2 regions of the Micromonospora sp. DT68 genome follow, and region 2 is predicted to be linked to the other one. Evidence: riboswitches for the same ligand, from Rfam matches in the RefSeq annotation. Region 2 holds a riboswitch; the other holds the start of a gene.
What was found. Region 2 has a riboswitch for S-adenosylmethionine ahead of ACPXB1_RS16300 (ABC transporter substrate-binding protein). Riboswitches for the same ligand answer to the same signal wherever they lie in the genome.

Region 1 (4,692 bases), on a different contig from region 2:
GATGTGCTTGTGCAACCGGTCGAGGATCTCCAGGCAGACGCCCACCCGGGCCTGCGGGCCGGCGTCACGCCAGGCCGGCAGCGCCGTCGAGGCAGCCCTGATCAGCTCGTCGGTGCCGGCGTGCGGGTAGCGCACGGCCAACTCCACACCGAACGGGCTCGCCTCGGTGGCGATCCGCCGGCCCGTGCCGGGCTGGTCGAGGGGGAAGTCCCCACCGAGGTACGCCTCGAAGGCGGCCTTGCCGTCGGCGGCGGCGGTCTCGCCGTACACCCGGGGGCTTGGGGATTCTGGGTACGCGGACCAGTAGCCCCGCTCCGTGATCGCGGTCAGCGCACGGTTGAGGGTGTCGGCGTGCCTGTCGTACAGGGGATGCGGGGTCTCCGTCATGCCGCCATCATGCCTGAGGACCCCGCACGAGCAGTAGCGCCGATCGCCCGTCAGAGGGTGAGCTGCCAGTTGTTCCAGGAGTCCACCGGGCGGAAGCCGAGCCGCTCGTTGATCGCCACCATGTAACTGTTGCTTGCCGCGTTGAAGGTGTCGACGACGCGTACCGCCGGCTCGTGGGTGAGCAGGTGATGCAGATTTTCGATCTTGGCGAGCAGACCGAGCCGGTGCCCACGGTGAGCGGGGTCGACGATGGTGATCTGCTGGAAGGCGTGCCAGTCTGCGCTGGCGCCCACGTCGAGCAGGGTCCAGGCGACAAGCCGACCGGACGCCTCGTGTCGCATCCCGAGGTGGTAGCGCCGCCGGCCCCTGGCCTCCAACGCCCGGTCGGTGCCCCGGATGCGTTCGGCGTCGACCTGCTCCGGCTCCCACTGCACGTCGCCCATTGGCGCGTCGATGAGCAGTCGGCCGTCCAGATAGGCGATGTCCGCCAGGTACTCCGTCGGGGTCGCACCCTGCCAGGTGACGGACTGATAGCCCTCGGCCATGGTGTGGGCCTCGGCGAGCGCAGCGCGCAGCGCGACCCGGTCGATGCTGTCGATGTCGAGTCGGCGACGCACGTCGACAAGCGCGGCCTGGGCTCCTATCGTGGCGGCGAACGCGTCACCCGCCACCGATCGGGGCGGCCCGTCGGGCATCGTGGAGACGGTCATAGCGACCACCCGCTTGCGTCCGTGCTCGCGCAGCAGGCGTACCCCGTACTCGTGCAGTGCCCGGCCGACGCCGCGACGCCGCAGCTCGGGATGCACCGTCAGCTCGACTGTCGCGTTGTCGGTGTTGTCGAGCTGGGGCAGGTCCAGTTGCAGGTAGCCGGCCGGTACGCCGTCCAGCCGGGCCAGTGCCCAGAGCGACTCGGTGCGGGGCATCGGCGTGTGCAGGAGCGCGTCGAAGCGTCGCCGGCAGAACGGCGGGAAGTCCGGCAGGTCGATGGTGCTGGCGGCCGCGCCGATCCGGTACGCCTCGTCGACCGCGGCCTGGTCGGCGCCGTCGAAGGACGCGATCGTGATGCTCATGCCGGCGAGCCTGTCACCGGAAAAAGCGATCGGGCCACCGAATTAATCCGGTGGCCCGATCGGACGTGGTCGGGAGGGACACTCGCACAACGCCTCCGGCGTTGGGTCGCAAGAACTTCAAAAGTCTCCGGCGAAATGCCCTCCCGCACGGAGCATCTTGCGCCGTCCGGTTCCTGTCGTCAAGTCCGCAGCGGCGGGTTTTCTACACTCACTGCGAAAAGCCAGTTACCCGGCGGATCGGCCCGATCCCCCGTCCGGGCGATCCCTCGCCCTCGACGGACGGCTCGACGCCGCTGGATCAGAGGAGGCCGGCGTCGCGGGCAGCGCGCAGCGACGGCTTGATGTGGTGGGTCGGGCCGACCTGACCGGCCACCGCGTCGATGGTCTTCAGCCCTTCGCCGGTGTTGAACACGACCGTCTCGGCCGTCGGGTCGAGCCGACCGGACTCGACGAGCTTGCGCAGCACCGCCACTGTGACGCCGCCAGCGGTCTCGGCGAAGACCCCTGTGGTGCGGGCCAGGTCGCGGATGCCGGCGCGGATCTCGTCGTCGTCGACGTACTCCATCCAGCCGCCGGTGCGACGGACCGCCTCCAACGCGTAGAGGCCGGCGGCCGGATCACCGATGTTGAGGGACTTGGCGATGCCTGTCGGCTTGACCGGGGTGATGGTGTCGGTGTCGGCGTGCAGCGCCGAAGCGATCGGGTTGCAGCCGGCCGACTGGGCGCCGAAGACCTTCCAGCCACCGGCCGGCGCCTCGACCAGGCCGATCTCGACAAGCTCGGAGAACGCCTTGTCAATCTTGGTGAGCAGTTCGCCGCTGGCCATCGGGATGACCACCTGGGCGGGGATCCGCCAGCCGAGCTGCTCGGCGACCTCGTAGCCGAGGGTCTTGGAGCCCTCCGCGTAGTACGGCCGGACGTTGACGTTGACGAACGCGGTGTCCTCGAACTCGTCGGTCTCGACCAACTCGCCGCAGAGCCGGTTCACGTCGTCGTACGAGCCGTCGATGGCGACGAGCTCGCCGCCGTAGACGGCCGTGGTGATGACCTTGCCCTGTTCCAGGTCGCTGGGGATGAAGACCACCGAGGGCACCCCGGCGCGGGCGGCGTGCGCGGCCACCGAGTTGGCCAGGTTGCCGGTCGACGCGCAGGCGAACCGGGTGAAGCCGAGCGCCTTCGCGGCGGTGAGCGCCACCGACACGACGCGGTCCTTGAACGAGTGGGTGGGGTTGGCGCTGTCGTCCTTGACCCAGAGCGGCGCGGTGATGCCCAGCTCGGCGGCGAGGTGCGGGGCCGCCACAAGGGGCGTCAGACCGGGGTCGACGGTCACCCGGGTGGCCGGGTCCTGACCGGCGGGCAGCAGCGCGGCGTACCGCCAGATGTTGTTCGGGCCGGCCTCGATCTGCTCGCGGGTGACTGTGGCGAGGGCGGCGGTGTCGTAGTCGACCTCCAGCGGGCCGAAACACTCGTAGCAGGCGTGCTGCGCGGCGAGCGGGTAGCGGGCCGAACAGGCGCGGCAGACCAGGGCGCGGGCGGGGCTGGCGGAGGTGTCGATGCCGGAGGCGGCGAGCGTCGACGTCATGTCGAGAGTCCTCTCATCTTTCCCCGCATCGCACGGTGCGGCAGGGACGGAATTGGCACCTGCCCCACGGGTCGCTCAGCGGTGAGCGCGCGGGGTGGTTGCCGGGGCGTCGTCGGGCCGTATCCCTCAGCCCCTCTGGATGAGGTATTCAGTTGTGCCGCCGAGTCTAGGCACCGCCGGCCGTCGCATCCAGCGCTGATCCCACGCTGTGAGCTAACCGACCAGGCCAGGACGGGTGACGAGCACGGCGCGTCGCCGGGGCCGCCTCGTCGAGGCCCCGGCGACGCGCGGTGGGAGCGCGGTCAGACCGGTACCGAAGTGGGCTCGGCGATCGGCGCGGTCAGAGTGGCGGGGCGACGCCGGGCCAACAGCGAGTCGAGCGCCCAGGAGCCTGGGCCGAGCACCGCGACCAGCAGGAAGGACCAGCAGAAGAGCGCGGACAACTCACCGCCGTTCTGTAGCGGCAGCAGGCCGTCCGGCTGGTGCACGACGAAGTAGGCGTACGCCATCGAACCGGAGGCGAGAATCGCGGCCGGTCGGGTGAAGAGACCGACAAGCACCAGCGCACCGCAGATCAGCTGAATCAGCGCGGCCCACCAGCCTGGCCACGTGCCGAGAGGTATCGCCTTGCCGGTCATGGGGTTGCCGCCGAACAACCCGAAGATCGAGGACAGGCCGTGCAGCGTGAACAGCAGGCCGGTCACGATGCGGAACAGGGACAGGATCGGCCCGCCGAGCCGAGAGACGTTCATGGGACCTCCATAGATGGATATCGATATCAACCATCATGGAGCATGAATCCATCGAAGTGAACAAGTTCCTTGCTAGTGGGAAAATCCCCGATCGAACATGTCCGGTCACACCCGTGACGACGGACGGCCTCGACGGAGCGTCACGCGGGCCGCCGCCGTGGGAGCGCTCCCGAGACGACGGTACAGCGTGTCACGCGGCCCGTACAGCCTGTCGAGCTGCCCCGGAGGTGGGGCAGTTGGTCGAGCCGCGAAAGAGATGCTGCGGCTGCTATGCCACCTCGGTCACCGGGGTGGCATTGTTCTTGATCGAGCGGAGGATCGAGACCATGCGGTCGGCGTCGGGGTTGGAGAAGAGCGCCTCGGGACCACGTGGGGCGACACCGTTGAACGGGGACTCGTAAAGCCGCCCCGGCTCCATCACACCGTTCATGGTCAGATCGTTGATGATCAGGTTGATGAAATCGAGCTGGGCGGCGCTGAGGTTCCGGTCGACGAGGAATTCGCTGAACGCATCCCGGGCCGCCTCGCGGTCCAGCCCGACCAGTGAGCGGATGAAGAGGCCCAGGCCCTCGGAGGATCGCCGGGCCTGGTCGATGTCCTGCTTGTCGCCGACGCCGCTCTCGCCGAGCATCCTTTCCAGCTCGGCGAGGTCGGTGCCGGAGAGTTGCCTGTTGCGGCGCAGCTTCTGCACGGCTACGTGATCTTCGTGGGTGCGCAGGTAGACGCGCATCTTCGCGCGGAAGCGATCGAGGTCGGTGCCGACTGTCACGCCGCTGAACGGCACCTCGACCTCCTGGTCGATCTCGTCCGCGAAGTTGGTGAAGACGACGGTGCGACGCGCCTTGGGCACCAGCCGGACCAGGTCACGCATCCGACGCCGGGCCAGCTCCAGCATGGGTAG
Region 2 (4,692 bases):
CGGCCTCCAGCACCACGCCCCGGTCCATGAAGGCGACGGTGTCGGCTACCTGCCGGGCGAAGCCCATCTCATGGGTGACCACCACCATCGTCATCCCGCCGGAGGAGAGGTCGGCCATCACCCCGAGCACGCCCTTCACCAGTTCGGGGTCGAGCGCCGAGGTGGCCTCGTCGAAGAGCATCACCTCGGGTCGCAGGGCCAGCGCCCGGGCGATCGCGACGCGCTGCTGCTGGCCGCCGGAGAGTTGCGTCGGCCGGGCGTCGGCCTTGCCTGCCAACCCGACCAGCTCCAACTGGGCGCGGGCGACAGCTACCGCCTCGTCCTCGCTGAGCTTGCGCAGCCGGCGCAGCGCCAGGGTGATGTTGCGCAGCACGCTCATGTGCGGAAAGAGGTTGAACTGCTGGAAGACCATGCCCACCCGCTGCCGCAGCGCGTCCGGGTCGTCGCCCAACACGCTGCGCCCGTCCAGCAGCACGTCGCCGCGGTCGGGCTCGATGAGCCGGTTGAGGGTACGCAGCAGAGTGGACTTGCCCGACCCGGAAGGCCCGATCACGCAGGCCGTCGCACCGCGCGGCACTGTCAGGTCGACGCCGCGCAGCACCCGGTTGGGCCCGAAGGCGAGGTGTACGTCCCGCGCGTCGAGGCTGACCGAGGTGGTCGTCGCGATGCTCATCGGCGGTCTCCTTCCGGGATGCCGGCAAGCGCCGGCTCGTCCTCGTCGTCGTCCGGTGGCGCGGTGGCCGGCCGGCCGAGGCGCAGCCGCCGGTCGATCCAGTTGACGATGTGCGTCAGCGGGACTGTCAACGCCAGGTAGAAGAGCCCGGCCAGCAGCAGCGCGGACTGGTTGCCGGTGTTTGCCGCATAGTCCTGCCCGATCCGGAACAGCTCGCGCTGGCTGGCCACCAGCCCGAGGAAGTAGACCAGGCTGGAATCCTTGATCAGCGCGATGAGCTGGTTGACCCAGGCGGGCAGCACCCGCCGGATGCCCTGCGGAATGATCACCAGCCGCATCGAGTCGGCCCAGGAGAAGCCGAGCGCGCGGGCGCCCTCCAACTGGGCGGCCTCCACCGACTGGATGCCCGAGCGGAAGATCTCACCGATGTACGCCGACGCGATGAGCGACAGCGCCAGAATGCCCAGCGGGTACGGGTCGGGCCCCCAGACCTCCATGCCGAGCGGGGCGAGCCCGACGCCGATCAGCAGGATCGTGGCCGCCGCAGGCAACCCCCGGAAGATGTCGGTGTAGACGCGCGCCGGCCAGCGCAGCCATCGGCTGCGGGAGATGCCGGCGACGGCGAGCAGCAGGCCCAGCACCGAGCCGAGCAGGGCGGCGGAGACCGCCAGGATCAGGGTGTTGGGCAGCCCGACGGTAAGCATGTCGGGCAGTGCCTCGCGCATCGACCTCCAGTCGAAGAAGGTCTCCCAGAGGGTGCTCAACGGATCCATCGGTCGCCTCTCCTACCGCCCTGCTCGCTCGTCACTGGTACGCCGTCAGGACGCGGCGGACGCGGACGCAGCCGCCGACGGCACTGCCACCGTGCCGCTGCCCGGCTTGAAGTCCTCCGGAACCGGCCGGCCCGGGTAGTACTGCGCCTGCAACCGGCTCCACGTGCCGTCCGCGATGACCTCGTCGAGGCCCTTGTTCAGCGCCTCGCGCAGCTTGTCGTTGCCCTTTGCCACCGCGTACGCGGTCGGGGTGGGGCTGAGCTGCTTGGCCGCCACGGTGATCTTGCCGTTGCTGTCGGCGGCCAGCTTGTCGCCGATCTCGGCCGGGGCGATCCACGCGTCGGCGGTGCCCGCCTTGAGCTGGTTGATCGCGCTGTTGTAGTCCGGCACGCGGACCGGGTCGAGCTTCTGCCCGGTGGCGTAGTCGTCCTGGACGGTGCCCTGCACCACGACGACCCGCTTGCCGGCGAGCTGGTCGAAGCCGGTGATCGGCGAGCCGGCCGGAACGTCCAGGCCGAAGTAGCCGAAGTCGTAGCCGTTGCCGAAGTCGACTGTCTTCTTCCGCGCCTCGGTGATCGTGATCGAGGAACTGCCGACGTCGAACTTGCGGTTGTTGACCTGGGACAGCAGCGCGGAGAAGTCGGTGCCGACGAACTCGACCTTCAGGCCGAGCTTGTCGGCGACCGCCGTGAGCAGGTCGTTGTCGAAGCCAGTGAACTTGCCGTCCTTGAGGAACACGTTCGGCGGCGCGTCGGAGAGCGTGCCGGCCCGCAGCACGCCGGGCTGCGCCAGGTTGTACGGGTTGCCGGTGGCCTCGGACGAAGCGTCGTCGGAGCCGCAGGCGGTGAGCGCGGTCGCGGCGAGGATCGCGGCGGCACCGACAGCGGCGGCACGGGTCAGAGCAGGAAGGAATCGCACGAGTGTCTCCGAAAGGTCGCGTCTGGGGCGGGCGTGGACGTGCGCCGCCCACGGTGCGCCCGATGAGGGCGTACCGCTTGGGTGGTTCTTGGAAAGGGGAAGTGCGCTAGTGCGCTGCGCGGCCGCGACAGGCGGCGCTGCACACCCGCATCATGTCCACGTGCCGCCGCCGGATCAGTACCGGCGCGCCCTGACCTGCGCGGAAGTCCGCGCCGTCGGCTTGTGGATCGGTGTTGAGGATGCGCATAGAGGTCTCCCGGGTCTGTGCTGACCTGGGTGCCAGGCCACGCTTGCACCGGCGTCCTGCCGGTGCCTGGTCTTCACCCGGGGCACCCCACCGCGGAGGAGGGTTGCCGGCCAGCAAGCCGGGGCTTCGCGCTGGCACTCATGACCTGCGCCGAGGCTAGCAGCAGACCCCGGTCCATCGTCCAGCCGATATGACCACGCTCACCGTCCGTCCCTGGTCAGCCGGCATGCACGTGTGGCCGGCGCGTCGGGTCGGGTTCCTGGCGGCGCAGGATCTCCCGGGTGACCGAGGCGATCTCGCCCTGCCCGAACGCCAGGTAACGCAGCACGTTGCGGGCCGGGCCGCCCTCGGTCCACTCGAAGTAGATGTGGGGACGTCGCCCGCTGCGGTCGCGGATCTCCAGCAGCAGGGCGGCCAGCGCGTTGGGCACCGACGAACTGGCCAGGCTGAGCACCGGGAAGCGGTCGTGCGCCACGCTGCCGCGCACCAGCAGCCCGGTCTCGAAGTCCGACGGATCGGTGACGCGGACCTCGACGAAGACGACGTCGCTGTCGTCGGGGAAGTCGTTGTCGGCCATTGTCTGCGCGAGCTTGTCGCGGTACTCGGCCAGGTCGCGTCGCTCCGGCTCGTGGGCGATGAGGCGGATCCGACGCCCGGCACGCTCGGCGACGAACGCCGTCGCGAGCGGGTCCAACTCGACCCGGTCGACACGCAGTTCGAAGGCCCGCAGCACCCGCGACAGCGCCGACACCAGGATCATCGCGCCGATGAAGCAGGCGGCGATCTTGACGCCGTCGGGGCGTTGCACCACGTTCGCCGCCGTCGTGTAGACGAACACCACGGCGATGATCCCGAAGGCGATCATGCGCCCGCGCTGCCCGCGCCGCCGTGCCGCGAGGGTCACCGCCGTCGACGCCGAGGTGATCAATACCAGAACGCCTGTGGCGTACGCGCCGCCCTGCGCGTCGACGCTGGCCCTGAAGATGATCGTGATCAGGAAGGCCACCCCGGTGAACACCAGCACCAGCGGCCGGACCGCCCGCGCCCAGGCCGGCGCCATGCCGTACCGGGGCAGATAGCGGGGCACCAGGTTGAGCAGGCCGGCCATCGCCGAGGCGCCCGCGAACCAGAGGATCCCGATCGTCGACAGGTCGTACGCCGTGCCGAACACCTGGCCGAGATTCTCGTGCGCCAGATAGGACAGGGCCCGTCCGTTCGCCGGGCCACCCGGCTGGAACGCCTCGGGCGGAATCAGCACGGTGGTGGTCACGCTGCTGGTGATCAGGAAGACGCTCATTGTGGCGGCGGCGGTGGTGAGCAGGCGGCGCGCGCCGCGGATCCGGCCCAGTGGACGGTCCTCCGAGTCCTGCCGGTCCCCCCGGATGTGCGGCATCACCGCCACACCCGTCTCGAAGCCCGACAGGCCCAGCGCCAGCTTCGGAAACACCAACAGGGACAACGCGACGACCATCAGCGGGTCGCCGTGCCCGGTGGTCAGCGCGGTGGTCCAGTCCCCGACCGCGCTCGGATGGGTCACCACCTGCCACAGCGCGTCGACGATCACCACGGCGTTCAACGTCAGGTAGACAGCGACCAGGACGACGGCGATCCCGACGGCCTCACCGAAGCCCTTGAGGAACACCGCGCCGAGCAGCGCCACGAGCAGCAGCGTGAGCAGCACCTCGTGACCCTTGAGGCCACTGGGCCAGAACGGGTTCTCGTCGAGGTGGGCGGTGGCGTCGGCGGCGGACAGGGTGATGGTGATGATGAAGTCGGTGGCCGCGAAACCGAGCAGCACCAGCACGAACAGCTTGCCCGGCCAGTAGCTCAGCAGGCGTACCAGCATCGCGATGGAACCTTCACCGTGCGGGCTGTCCACCGCCACCCGCCGGTAGACCGGCAGCGCGCCCAACAACGTCACAAGCACCAGCACAAGGGTCGCCACCGGCGAGAGCGCCCCGGCGGCAAGCGCCGCGATGCCCGGCTGGTAGCCGAGCGTCGAGAAGTAGTCGACGCCGGTCAGGCACATCACCTTCCACCACGGGTGGTTCCGTTGCGCCGGTGGGCGGGCGTGCAGGCCC

Region 1: it holds a riboswitch for S-adenosylmethionine, as region 2 does, so the genes downstream of both, thrC (threonine synthase) here and ACPXB1_RS16300 (ABC transporter substrate-binding protein) in region 2, are expected to answer to the same signal.

What each region holds. Positions count from the first base shown of each region.
Region 1 is NZ_JBNCNZ010000004.1:274,177-278,868, reverse strand. It holds gene paaN (phenylacetic acid degradation protein PaaN) at 1-387, opposite strand, end outside; gene ACPXB1_RS09825 (GNAT family N-acetyltransferase) at 438-1,457, opposite strand; gene thrC (threonine synthase) at 1,756-3,039, opposite strand; SAM riboswitch class I at 3,050-3,185, opposite strand; gene ACPXB1_RS09815 (DoxX family protein) at 3,342-3,791, opposite strand; gene ACPXB1_RS09810 (DEAD/DEAH box helicase family protein) at 4,060-4,692, opposite strand, start outside.
Region 2 is NZ_JBNCNZ010000007.1:370,742-375,433, forward strand. It holds gene ACPXB1_RS16290 (amino acid ABC transporter ATP-binding protein) at 1-667, opposite strand, end outside; gene ACPXB1_RS16295 (amino acid ABC transporter permease) at 670-1,446, opposite strand; gene ACPXB1_RS16300 (ABC transporter substrate-binding protein) at 1,492-2,364, opposite strand; SAM riboswitch class IV at 2,646-2,757, opposite strand; gene ACPXB1_RS16305 (amino acid transporter) at 2,829-4,692, opposite strand, start outside.